One region of the Micromonospora sp. AP08 genome, then DNA from elsewhere that is predicted to be linked to it. Evidence: riboswitches for the same ligand, from Rfam matches in the RefSeq annotation. Region 1 holds a riboswitch; each other region holds the start of a gene.
The links. Region 1 has a riboswitch for cyclic di-AMP ahead of FXF50_RS10025 (C39 family peptidase). Riboswitches for the same ligand answer to the same signal wherever they lie in the genome.
Positions count from the first base shown of each region.

Region 2: another riboswitch for cyclic di-AMP. It lies ahead of FXF50_RS30095 (transglycosylase family protein); the one in region 1 lies ahead of FXF50_RS10025 (C39 family peptidase).
Region 3: another riboswitch for cyclic di-AMP. It lies ahead of FXF50_RS26285 (NlpC/P60 family protein); the one in region 1 lies ahead of FXF50_RS10025 (C39 family peptidase).

Region 1 covers NZ_VSEZ01000004.1:349,972-353,253, reverse strand. The annotation lists gene FXF50_RS10035 (hypothetical protein) at 1-312, shown strand, start outside; gene FXF50_RS10030 (hypothetical protein) at 472-1,257, shown strand; cyclic di-AMP (ydaO/yuaA leader) riboswitch at 1,563-1,704, shown strand; gene FXF50_RS10025 (C39 family peptidase) at 1,901-2,743, shown strand; gene FXF50_RS10020 (alpha/beta fold hydrolase) at 2,849-3,282, shown strand, end outside.
Region 2 covers NZ_VSEZ01000001.1:558,745-562,026, forward strand. The annotation lists gene FXF50_RS02535 (glycoside hydrolase family 3 protein) at 59-1,891, shown strand; cyclic di-AMP (ydaO/yuaA leader) riboswitch at 2,036-2,206, shown strand; gene FXF50_RS30095 (transglycosylase family protein) at 2,206-2,862, shown strand; gene FXF50_RS02545 (YbaB/EbfC family nucleoid-associated protein) at 3,030-3,282, shown strand, end outside.
Region 3 covers NZ_VSEZ01000021.1:48,583-51,864, forward strand. The annotation lists gene dcd (dCTP deaminase) at 78-656, shown strand; gene FXF50_RS26285 (NlpC/P60 family protein) at 717-1,754, opposite strand; cyclic di-AMP (ydaO/yuaA leader) riboswitch at 1,766-1,903, opposite strand; gene FXF50_RS26290 (N-acetylmuramoyl-L-alanine amidase) at 2,145-3,282, shown strand, end outside.

The DNA.
Region 1 (3,282 bases):
GCCCGCACACTGGCCAGCCTGGCCGTGCTCGCCGCCTGCTCGTTCGGCGCGGCGACGCTGCCGGTCGGCGGCGCCGCGACCACGCCGGTGGCGTCCTCCGCGGTGGCCCCGGTCGAGGGCCGGACCCTCCAGCCCGGCGCCGCCGGGCAACACCTCAGCGACGTCGCACCCGTCGACCACCGGGCCGTTCCGGTCGGTGGGCCCGAGCCGGTGGCCGCGCCCCGGGCCGTGACCCGCCCGGCGGGGCGACCTGTCGTGCTGGCCGGGCTGGTTCCCGCGACCGTCGGCTCCCGGGCCCCGCCCGCCCGCTGACCCGACCGTGGGCCCGCCGGCCCGCGCCCGCCGTACGCACCGAACCTCACCCCCGCACCCGCCCGTCGGCGGCCCGGCACCCGTTCCCGGTGCACCCCGCCGCTTTCACGGCTCGTGCGGACACCTCTCCACCACGTTCTCTCCCGTGAGGTGCCGACCATGCCGCAGACCGTTCTCTACCGCTTCCTGACCGAGGTCCCCGAGGCCGCCGCGATCTGGTCGGCCCTGCTCCTGCTGGCCCTGGGCCTGCTCGCCGTGCTGGTCGCCCGCCCCGAGCGGGAGGACGGGACCGATCCGGCGCCCGACCGGGTCGCCGAGGAGGCCGCCCGCCGGGCCGACCTGCGCCGCTACGCCGACGAGGTGGCGGTGGCCGCCGCCGGGGCCGCGCAGACCGCCCGGAGGCGGCGGGAGCAGTGGCTGGCCGCCCAGGGCGAGGCGGACCGGGCCTGGCGGGCGTACGACGAGGCCGAGGCGGCCGCCCGCCGCTTCGCCGGCACCGCCGCGCTGCCCGCGCCGCACACCCCGCGCACACCCGCCGAGTACGCGGCCCGGGAGCGCTGGCTGCACCACGCCGCGATGGCCGCGCACTGGCGGGGCGACCTGAGCGCCCGGCAGCTCGCCGACGTGCTGGCCCATCGCAACGGGTGGGACCCGCGCCGGCACCCGGCCGAGCAGGAGATCGTGCTGGCCCGGGCGGTACGGGAGGGCCGCCGGGCCGGCTGGGCGGCGGCCGCCGAGCGGGAGCGGCGGGCCTGGCGGGACGCCGAGCTGGCCGCCGAGGCGGCCCGGACCCTGGCCGCGGAGGCGTACGCGGCCGCCGGCGCGCTGCGCCCCGCCCTTCCGGGCGCAGCCCCGGCGACGGTGCGGGGTCGGGACGGGGCGGCGCCGGCTCCGGTCCCGGCCGCCGTGCCCGGCGCGCGCTGGCGCCCGGCCCGGGCCGGCTGACCCGGCGAGCTCGACCGAATCGTTATCCGAATTCGGTGAGGCCTGTCACCCGTCCGCGGAAACGGTCATCGGTGCCGGGCCGGGCGATTGACACCCGCAATTCCGCGCTGGTCGCCACCGGATGTCCGCTTTTGGCCGCGCGGCGCCGCCGTAACTGCTCGTCCCATTGAGTGAAGTGAGTGACCGACTGTTCCGATATCCGTAGTGGTGCACGAGGTTTACGCAGGTGGGAGCGCTTGGCAGCCGGCATACCCACCGGTAGTGTCAGCGCGTCCGGAGCGGTTTTCGATCGCAAGAGGCGACGCCGCGCCGACCCGCCTAATCGTGCTCTGACGAACCGGGGACCCACAGCAACATCGGGGTGAATCCGCGGGCCACGGCCTGCGGTAGGGCGTACTTCCCGCCCGAATCCGTCAGCTAACCCGGTCGGCGGTCACGGAAGGAGTGCCATTCCTCGTGCCCACCCCCCGCTCGTCCCCCCGCCTCCACGGCATCGCGGTGCCGGCGCTCGCCTGAGGGCGACCGAAACCGGCAACCCGCCCCGACCGCCCGGCCCCCCGGGCGCTCCCCGTTCCCCGGCCATCCGCCCCGCAGCGCGCGTGAGTTCCTCCGCGTGCCGGGCCGGCGCGTGCCGCCACGCCCCGTGGAGGAAACCGTGAAGCACCACCTGAAGCGTCAGCTGCGCCGCCTCGTGACCGAACGCCCGTACCGGATCATCGCCGGCTCGGCCGCGGCGCTCGTGCTGGCCGGCGGCGCCAGCGCCGCCGTCGCCGCCACCGACGACGCCCCGGCCCCCCAGGAGAACACCGCCTCGGTCGCCGAGCTGGGCTCCCGGCTCGGTGAGGTCGCCAGCCGGGGCGAGGCCCGGGTCGCCGTCCCGTCGCCCTCGGTCTCGCCGAGCGCGTCGCCGTCGGCCGCGAAGCCGGCCGCCAAGGCCGCCGCCGACCCGGACACCACCCCGAAGGCCAAGCCGAAGCCCCCGTCGAGCAAGGTGCTCGACTACACCTACGAGGCGCAGACCGCCTACTGGAACTGCGGCCCGGCCGCGGTGCGCAACGCGCTCAGCGCGAGTGGCGTCGAGACCACCCAGGACGCGATGATCGCCCCGCTGAACGCCGGCGAGAACGGCACCAACTCGGCCGAGGACACCACCCGGGGCCTGAACCAGATGGTCAAGGGCAACCCGTACCGGACCCACATGTTCGGCGGCTCGGCGAGCCCGGCCGAGATCGACCAGCTCCAGGCGGACGTGGTCAAGGCGATCACCGACGGCCGGGGCGTGGTGGTCAACATCGCCGGCGACGCCACGGACACCGACGGCGGCTGGCACTCGTTCCCGGGCGGCCACTACATCGCCGTGGTCGGCTACAAGAACGACGGCCGCACCGTCCGGATCGCCGACTCGGCGAACGCGGCGCTGCCCGCGTACTGGATGAGCACCATCGACCTGGCGAACTGGGCCGCCACCCGCGGCTACTCCGCCTGATCACCCCTCCCGTCGGGCACCGGCTCCACCGAGCCGGTGCCCGACGTCGTCCGCGCCCGTGTCCGCTCTCGCGCCGGGTGTCCGTCCGGTGGCACACTGCGCCGTATGGGCGACGAGACGGGTACCCGCCATCTGCTGCTGCTGCACGGCATGGGTGCCACCGGTGAGGTGTGGCTGCCCTGGGCGCCGCTGCTGGAGCGCCACTGGGCGGGGCGCTGGCTCGCGCCCGACCTGGCCGGGCACGGCTGGTCGCCGCCGCTGCCCGGCTACTCCTTCGAGGCCCTCGCCCGACGGGTGGTCGAGGGGCTCGGCCCGGTGACCGAGCGGCTCGGCCCCCACGACCGGCTCGTGCTGCTCGGGCACTCGCTCGGCGGGGTGGTGGCGCTGGCGCTCGCCGCGCGGTCCCGGCGCCTGCCGGTCGACGCGGTGGTCGGGCTCGGCATCAAGGCCGTGTGGTCCCCGGCCGACCTGGAGAAGGCCCACGAGTTGGCCGCCCGCCCGGTGACCTGGTTCGCCACCCGGGACGAGGCGGCCCGCCG
Region 2 (3,282 bases), on a different contig from region 1:
CTCGCGGGCATAGGGTGCCGGTGAACGGCCTCAGCGTTCCTCAGGGAAGGAGCGACCCGTGATCCGTCACCACCACCCCCGTCCGTTCGGCCTCGCCCTCCTGCTCGTCGCGGTCACCGCCCTGGCCGCGCCCGCCCCGGCCACCGCGGCCGGCCTGCCGTACCAGGACCCGACGCTGCCCGTCGCCACCCGCGTCGCCGACCTGATCGCCCGCATGACCCTCGACGAGAAGCTCGGCCAGATGACCCAGGCGGAGCGCGGCTCGGTCACCGCGAGCGACCTGACCACGTACCGGCTCGGCTCGGTCCTCTCCGGCGGCGGCTCCGCGCCCACGCCGAACACCGCCGCGTCCTGGGCCGACATGTACGACGGCTTCCAGCGCGCCGCTCTCGCCACCCCGCTCGGCATCCCGATGATCTACGGCGTCGACGCCGTGCACGGCCACAACAACGTGTACGGGGCGACCATCTTCCCGCACAACATCGGCCTCGGCGCGACCCGCGACCCGGCGCTCGTCCAGCAGATCGGCCAGGCCGTCGCCGAGGAGATGACCGGCACCGGTGTGGACTGGAACTTCGCCCCCTGCCTCTGCGTGGCCCGCAACGACCGGTGGGGCCGCACCTACGAGTCGTTCGGCGAGACCCCGGACCTGCCGTCGAGCCTGTCCACCCTGGTCACCGGCCTCCAGGGCACCACCCTGGGCGGGCCCACGTCGGTGCTCGCCACCGCCAAGCACTACCTCGGCGACGGCGGCACCACGGGCGGCGACGACCAGGGCGACACCCAGCTCAGCGAGGCCGACCTGCGCGCCGTCCACCTGCCGCCGTTCCAGGCCGCGGTGCAGCGCGGCGTCGGCTCGGTGATGATCTCCTACAGCAGCTGGAACGGGGTGAAGCTGCACGGCCACCGCTACCTGATCACCGACGTCCTCAAGGGGGAGTTGGGCTTCTCCGGCTTCGTCGTGTCCGACTGGAACGGCATCGACCAGATCGACGGCGTCAGCGGGTTCACCGCCGCCGAGGTCAGCGCCGCCGTCAACGCCGGCATCGACATGGTGATGGTGCCGACGGCCTGGAAGACGTTCCTCAGCACGCTGCGGGCCGAGGTGCAGAACGGCCACGTGCCGATGAGCCGGATCGACGACGCCAACCGGCGCATCCTCACGAAGAAGTTCGAGCTGGGCCTCTTCGAGCGGCCGTACACCGACCGGAGCTGGACCCCGACGGTGGGCGGCGCGGCGCACCGCGCGCTGGCCCGCCAGGCCGTGCGGCAGTCGCAGGTGCTGCTCAAGAACGACGGCGGCGTGCTCCCGCTGGCCCGGGACAACAACAAGATCTTCGTGGCCGGGAAGAACGCCGACAACATCGGCAACCAGAGCGGCGGGTGGACCATCTCCTGGCAGGGCTCCTCCGGCGCCGTCACCCCGGGCACCACCATCCTCCAGGGCATCCGCGCGGCCGCCGGTCCGACCACGACGGTCACGTACAACCAGCGCGGCACCGGCATCGACAAGACCTACCGGGCGGCGATCGCGGTGGTCGGCGAGACCCCGTACGCCGAGGGCCAGGGCGACCGCACCGGCAGCATGAGCCTGGACCGCGACGACCTGCGTGCCATCACGACGCTGCGCAACTCGGGCGTGCCGGTGATCGTGGTGCTGGTCAGCGGCCGGCCGCTGGACGTGGCCGCCGAGCTGCCACGGTGGAACGCGCTGCTGGCCTCCTGGCTGCCCGGCACCGAGGGTGGCGGCGTGGCCGACGTCCTCTTCGGCGGGTACGCGCCGACCGGCAAACTGCCGATGACCTGGATGAACTCGGTCAGCCAGCAGCCCATCAACGCCGGCGACGGCAAGGTCCCGCTCTTCCCGCAGGGATACGGCCTGACCTATTGAGCCGCCCCTCGATAAGCCCCCTTCGGACGGTGCGCAACTCGAACGGGGCGACCTTCGCTCGGCCGGGTGAAGAACTTCACAAGAAGTGGGCGTTCGTCGCAAAAGGTTCCTAACGTCGTTTCCGTTCGCGATCGCGGACACCACGGGCCGGCAACGCCTAATCCCGCCGCCGGCCCGGTGGTACCTGGACCTCGGGCGGGAGCGGGGGACCCACGTTCCTCGGTGCACGACACCTCGGGGTGAAGCCGCCACCGGCGGCCGGGCTCCTCGGCCCGAACCCGACAGCTCACCTCGTCGGCGTGGAGGAAACCCACATGGCAAGTGAATACGTCGCCCGTCACCGCCGGACCGCGCAGCGTCGCACCGCCGTCGGGGCGCTCGTCGTCGGCGCCGCCACCGGCGCCGCCGCCCTTCTCGGCCCGGCCGCCCCGGCCAGCGCCGCCGGCGTCAACTGGGACGCCGTCGCCCAGTGCGAGTCCGGCGGCAACTGGCACATCAACACCGGCAACGGCTACTACGGCGGGCTCCAGTTCACCCGGAGCACCTGGAACGGCTACGGCGGCCAGAAGTACGCCAGCCGCGCCGACCTGGCCAGCCGCAGCGAGCAGATCGCCATCGCCGAGAAGGTCCTCGACGGGCAGGGCATCGGCGCCTGGCCGGTCTGCGGCAAGAAGGGCGGCTCCACCAAGAGGTACGCCAGCAAGGACTCGGGCTCGACGAAGTCCGCCAAGAAGGCCACCACGGAGCGGAAGTCGCGCGCCGACCGGCCGACCGTCCGCGGCGAGCGGCGGGCCAAGCCGAGCACGAGCGGCGCCGGCAGCTACCTCGTCCGGCCCGGAGACACCCTCTCCGAGATCGCCGACGCGAAGAACGTGGCCGGCGGCTGGCACGCTCTCTACGAGCGCAACAGGGACGTGGTGGGCGCGAACCCGGGCCTGATCTTCCCGGGCCAGAAGCTGCGCCTGCGCTGACCCCACCGGAACGGCCCCGCGCGGGCCGGTCCACCGCACCGCGAACGCCCGGCCGGGATTCCCGGCCGGGCGTTCGTGTCGGACGGGGCGGGCGGGCTCACCGGCGTCCGCGTCGGAGGTGGTTGCTATCGTCACGGTGCTCGGAAAGACGTGAAGAAAGCGCGGATATGACCAACGACCCGTTCTCCGCGGCCGCGAGCCTCGACGAGCTGCTGACCAGGACCCAACAGGCGCTCTCCGCGATGCGGTCCCGGGCCGCCGAGCACCCCGACGGCGCGCCCGGCGAGCTGCTCCGGGCCGAGGGCGCCGCGGCCGGCGGCCGGATCCGTGCCGTCGCCGTCCAGGGTGGCCGGCTGGAATCCGTCACCGTCGACCCCGCGCTGGCCGGGGAGTCCATGGAGGCCCTCTGCGGGCACCTGG
Region 3 (3,282 bases), on a different contig from region 1:
CGGACATTCTATCGAACAGGTGTACGAAGATGTAGTCCGACACGCAGGTCACCCGTACCGGTCGCTATGGTGTTGCGATGCTGCTCTCCGACCGCGACCTGGTCTCCGAGATCAAGGCGGGCACGCTCGCGCTGGAGCCCTTCGAGCCCACGCTGGTGCAACCGTCCAGCATCGACGTACGTCTGGACCGGCTCTTCCGGGTCTTCAACAACCATCTCTACACGCACATCGACCCGTCCGTGCAGCAGGACGACCTCACCTCGATGGTGGAGGTGCCCGAAGGCCAGCCGTTCGTGCTGCACCCGGGCGAGTTCGTGCTCGCCTCCACGCTGGAGGTGATCTCGCTGGGCGACCAGCTCGCCGGGCGCCTGGAGGGCAAGTCCAGCCTGGGCCGGCTCGGCCTGCTCACCCACTCCACGGCCGGCTTCATCGACCCGGGCTTCTCCGGCCACGTCACGCTGGAGCTGTCCAACGTGGCCAACCTGCCGATCACGCTCTGGCCGGGCATGAAGATCGGCCAGCTGTGCATCTTCCGGCTCTCCTCGCCGGCCGAGCACCCGTACGGCTCGGCGGTCTACGGGTCGCGCTACCAGGGGCAGCGCGGGCCGACCCCGAGCCGGTCGTGGCAGAACTGGCGCACCTGGCCGACCCGCTGACCGGCCGGCACGGCGGAACGGCGCAGGGGCCCCCGCGGCACGGGAGCCCCCGCGGACCGGTCAGCCCGGGCGGCCGTAGCTGTTGATCTGGCCGTCGTCGACGCGCTTCATGGTGATCGGCTTGCCCGACTGGGAGGCGTGCACCACCCAGCCGTCGCCGACGTACATGCCGACGTGGTGCAGGTCGCTGTAGTAGAAGACGAGGTCACCGGCGCGCAGCTCGCTCCGGCTCACCCGCCGGGTCACGTCGTGCTGCTGCCGCGCATTGTGCGGCAGCGAGACGCCGGCCTTGGCCCAGGCCGCCATGGTGAGGCCGGAGCAGTCGTAGTGGTCGGGGCCGGCGGCGCCCCAGACGTAGATCTTGCCGATCTGGGCGCAGGCGAACTTGACCGCGATGCCGGCCGGGCCACCGGGGTAGCCGGCGGGGCAGGGGGCCGGGCGCAGCGGACCGCCACCGCCGCTGCCGTAGACCTTGAGCCGGAGCTTCTGCAGCTTGACGATCTCGGCGTCGATCTGCTTCTTCTTCGCCGCGAGCTGCGCCTCGGTGCGCGCCAGCTCGCCGATCATCTCGTCCAGCGGCTGCTTCTTGGCGGCCAGCTGGTCGCGCAGCTCGGCGACGGTCCGCACCTGCGCCTGCTGGCGGTTCGCGAAGCGGTCGAGCAGTGCGAGGCCGTCCACCAGCTCGCTCGGGGACCGGCTGCCCAACAGCGCGTTGACGGTGGAGAGATTGTTGTCGCCCTTGTACGCGTCGGCGGCGAGGCCGCCCACCTGACCGAGGGCGGCGTCCACCCGGGCCTGGAGCGGGGCGATCTGCTTGGCGAGCGCGGCAGCCTGCTTGCGCTTGGCGGCGAGCTGCTCGCGGGTGGCGTTGACCTGTTCGATGATCGGTTCGAGCTTGTTCCAGTCCTGGTCGATCTGGCGCTCGATCTCGGTGACCGACGGTTCGGCGTGGGCCGCCGTGGCGCCGCCGGTCAGGACGACGGCGGTGCCGGCCAGGGCGGCGAGGACGGTGGTGAAGCGGGACCAGCGGGAACGCGGCGCAGCCGTCGACCGGTCGACCGACCGGCCCGACGGTGGCCGCGGGGCATGGTGTGCCACCGGGCTTCCGTACTCCTTCTTCGTGCCCGCCTACCGAGTTAGCTGACGGGTTCGGGCGGGAAGGGAGCCGCCCTACCGCAGTGGCTGCGGATTCACCCCAGGTACCTGGGTCCCCGGCTCGCCCGGAGGCGACTCGGCGGTGTCGGACCGTCACCACCCGGGTTGGACGGTGAAACTGGCGGCCGACGATTGACCAGAGTAGAGATGACCGTTACCGATCCGCAACCCAAGTCGCCGTGACACTCCGTACCCGAAGGTTTTTTTCACCGAAGATTACTTGTCGGAAAGGTATTGACCCGGAGGGTGCGTGGGGCGAGGGTGAGGACGCAGTGACCCCCATCCCTGTCTGGAGGTTCGATGCACCTCTCCCCCCCGCCGTCGGGCAGACGGATGCTGCTGGCAGCCGCCGTCGCGGCGGCCACCGCGCTCGTGGCCACCGGACCGGTGGCCGCGGAACCGCTCACCGCCCCACCCCCCACCGACCGCCAGGAGCAGTACGCCGCCGCCGCGGCGGAGTACGGCGTGCCGCAGAGCGTCCTGCTCGGCGTCTCGTACCTGGAATCGCGGTGGGACACCCACCCGGGCCAGCCGAGCACCAGCGGCGGCTACGGCCCGATGCACCTCACCGACGCCCAGCACGTCCTCTCGACCCCGGCCAGCGGCCACGTCGACGAGGACGAGGACCCGCGGGGCGACGACTCGCGTCCGCTCACCCTCGACCCGGCCACCGCGTCGGCGCCGGCGGAGGACGCGCTGCCGCAGGCGTCCCTGCAGACGCTCGACGCCGCCGCGGCGCTCACCGGCCTCGCCGAGGAGACGCTGCGCACCGACGCGGCCGCGAACATCCGGGGCGGGGCGGCGCTGCTCGCCTCGTACCAGAAGGAACTGGCTGCGCCGGTCGGCGCCGGCACCGACCCGGCGGCCTGGTACGGCGCGGTGGCCCGCTACTCCGGCGCGGACACCGAGGACGCGGCGGCGGCCTTCGCCGACGAGGTCTACGACCAGCTTGGCCTCGGCGCGACCCGGACCACCGACGACGGCCAGCGGGTGACCCTGGCCGCCACCACGGTGACGCCGGACCAGTCCGGGCTGCACAAGCTGGGGCTGCGCCGCGCCGAACGGCCGGACGGCCTGGAATGCCCGGTGCGGCTGGCCTGCGAGTGGATCCCCGCCCCCTACGAGCAGCTCAGCGCGGACCCGGGGGACTACGGCAACCACGACCTCGGGAACCGGCCGGCCCAGCAGAAGATCGAGTACATCGTCATCCACGACACCGAGGGCTACTTCGGCCCGAGCGTGAACCTGGTGAAGCGGGCCGACTACCTGGGCTGGCACTACACGCTGCGCTCGGTGGACGGCTACGTCGCCCAGCACATCAAGGCCAAGGACGTCGGCTGGCACGCCGGCAACTGGTACGTCAACGCCAAGTCCATCGGCCTGGAGCACGAGGGCTTCGCGGGTCACGGCACCTGGTACACCGAGGCGATGTACCGGGCCTCGGCCAAGCTGGTCCGTCACCTGGCCCTGC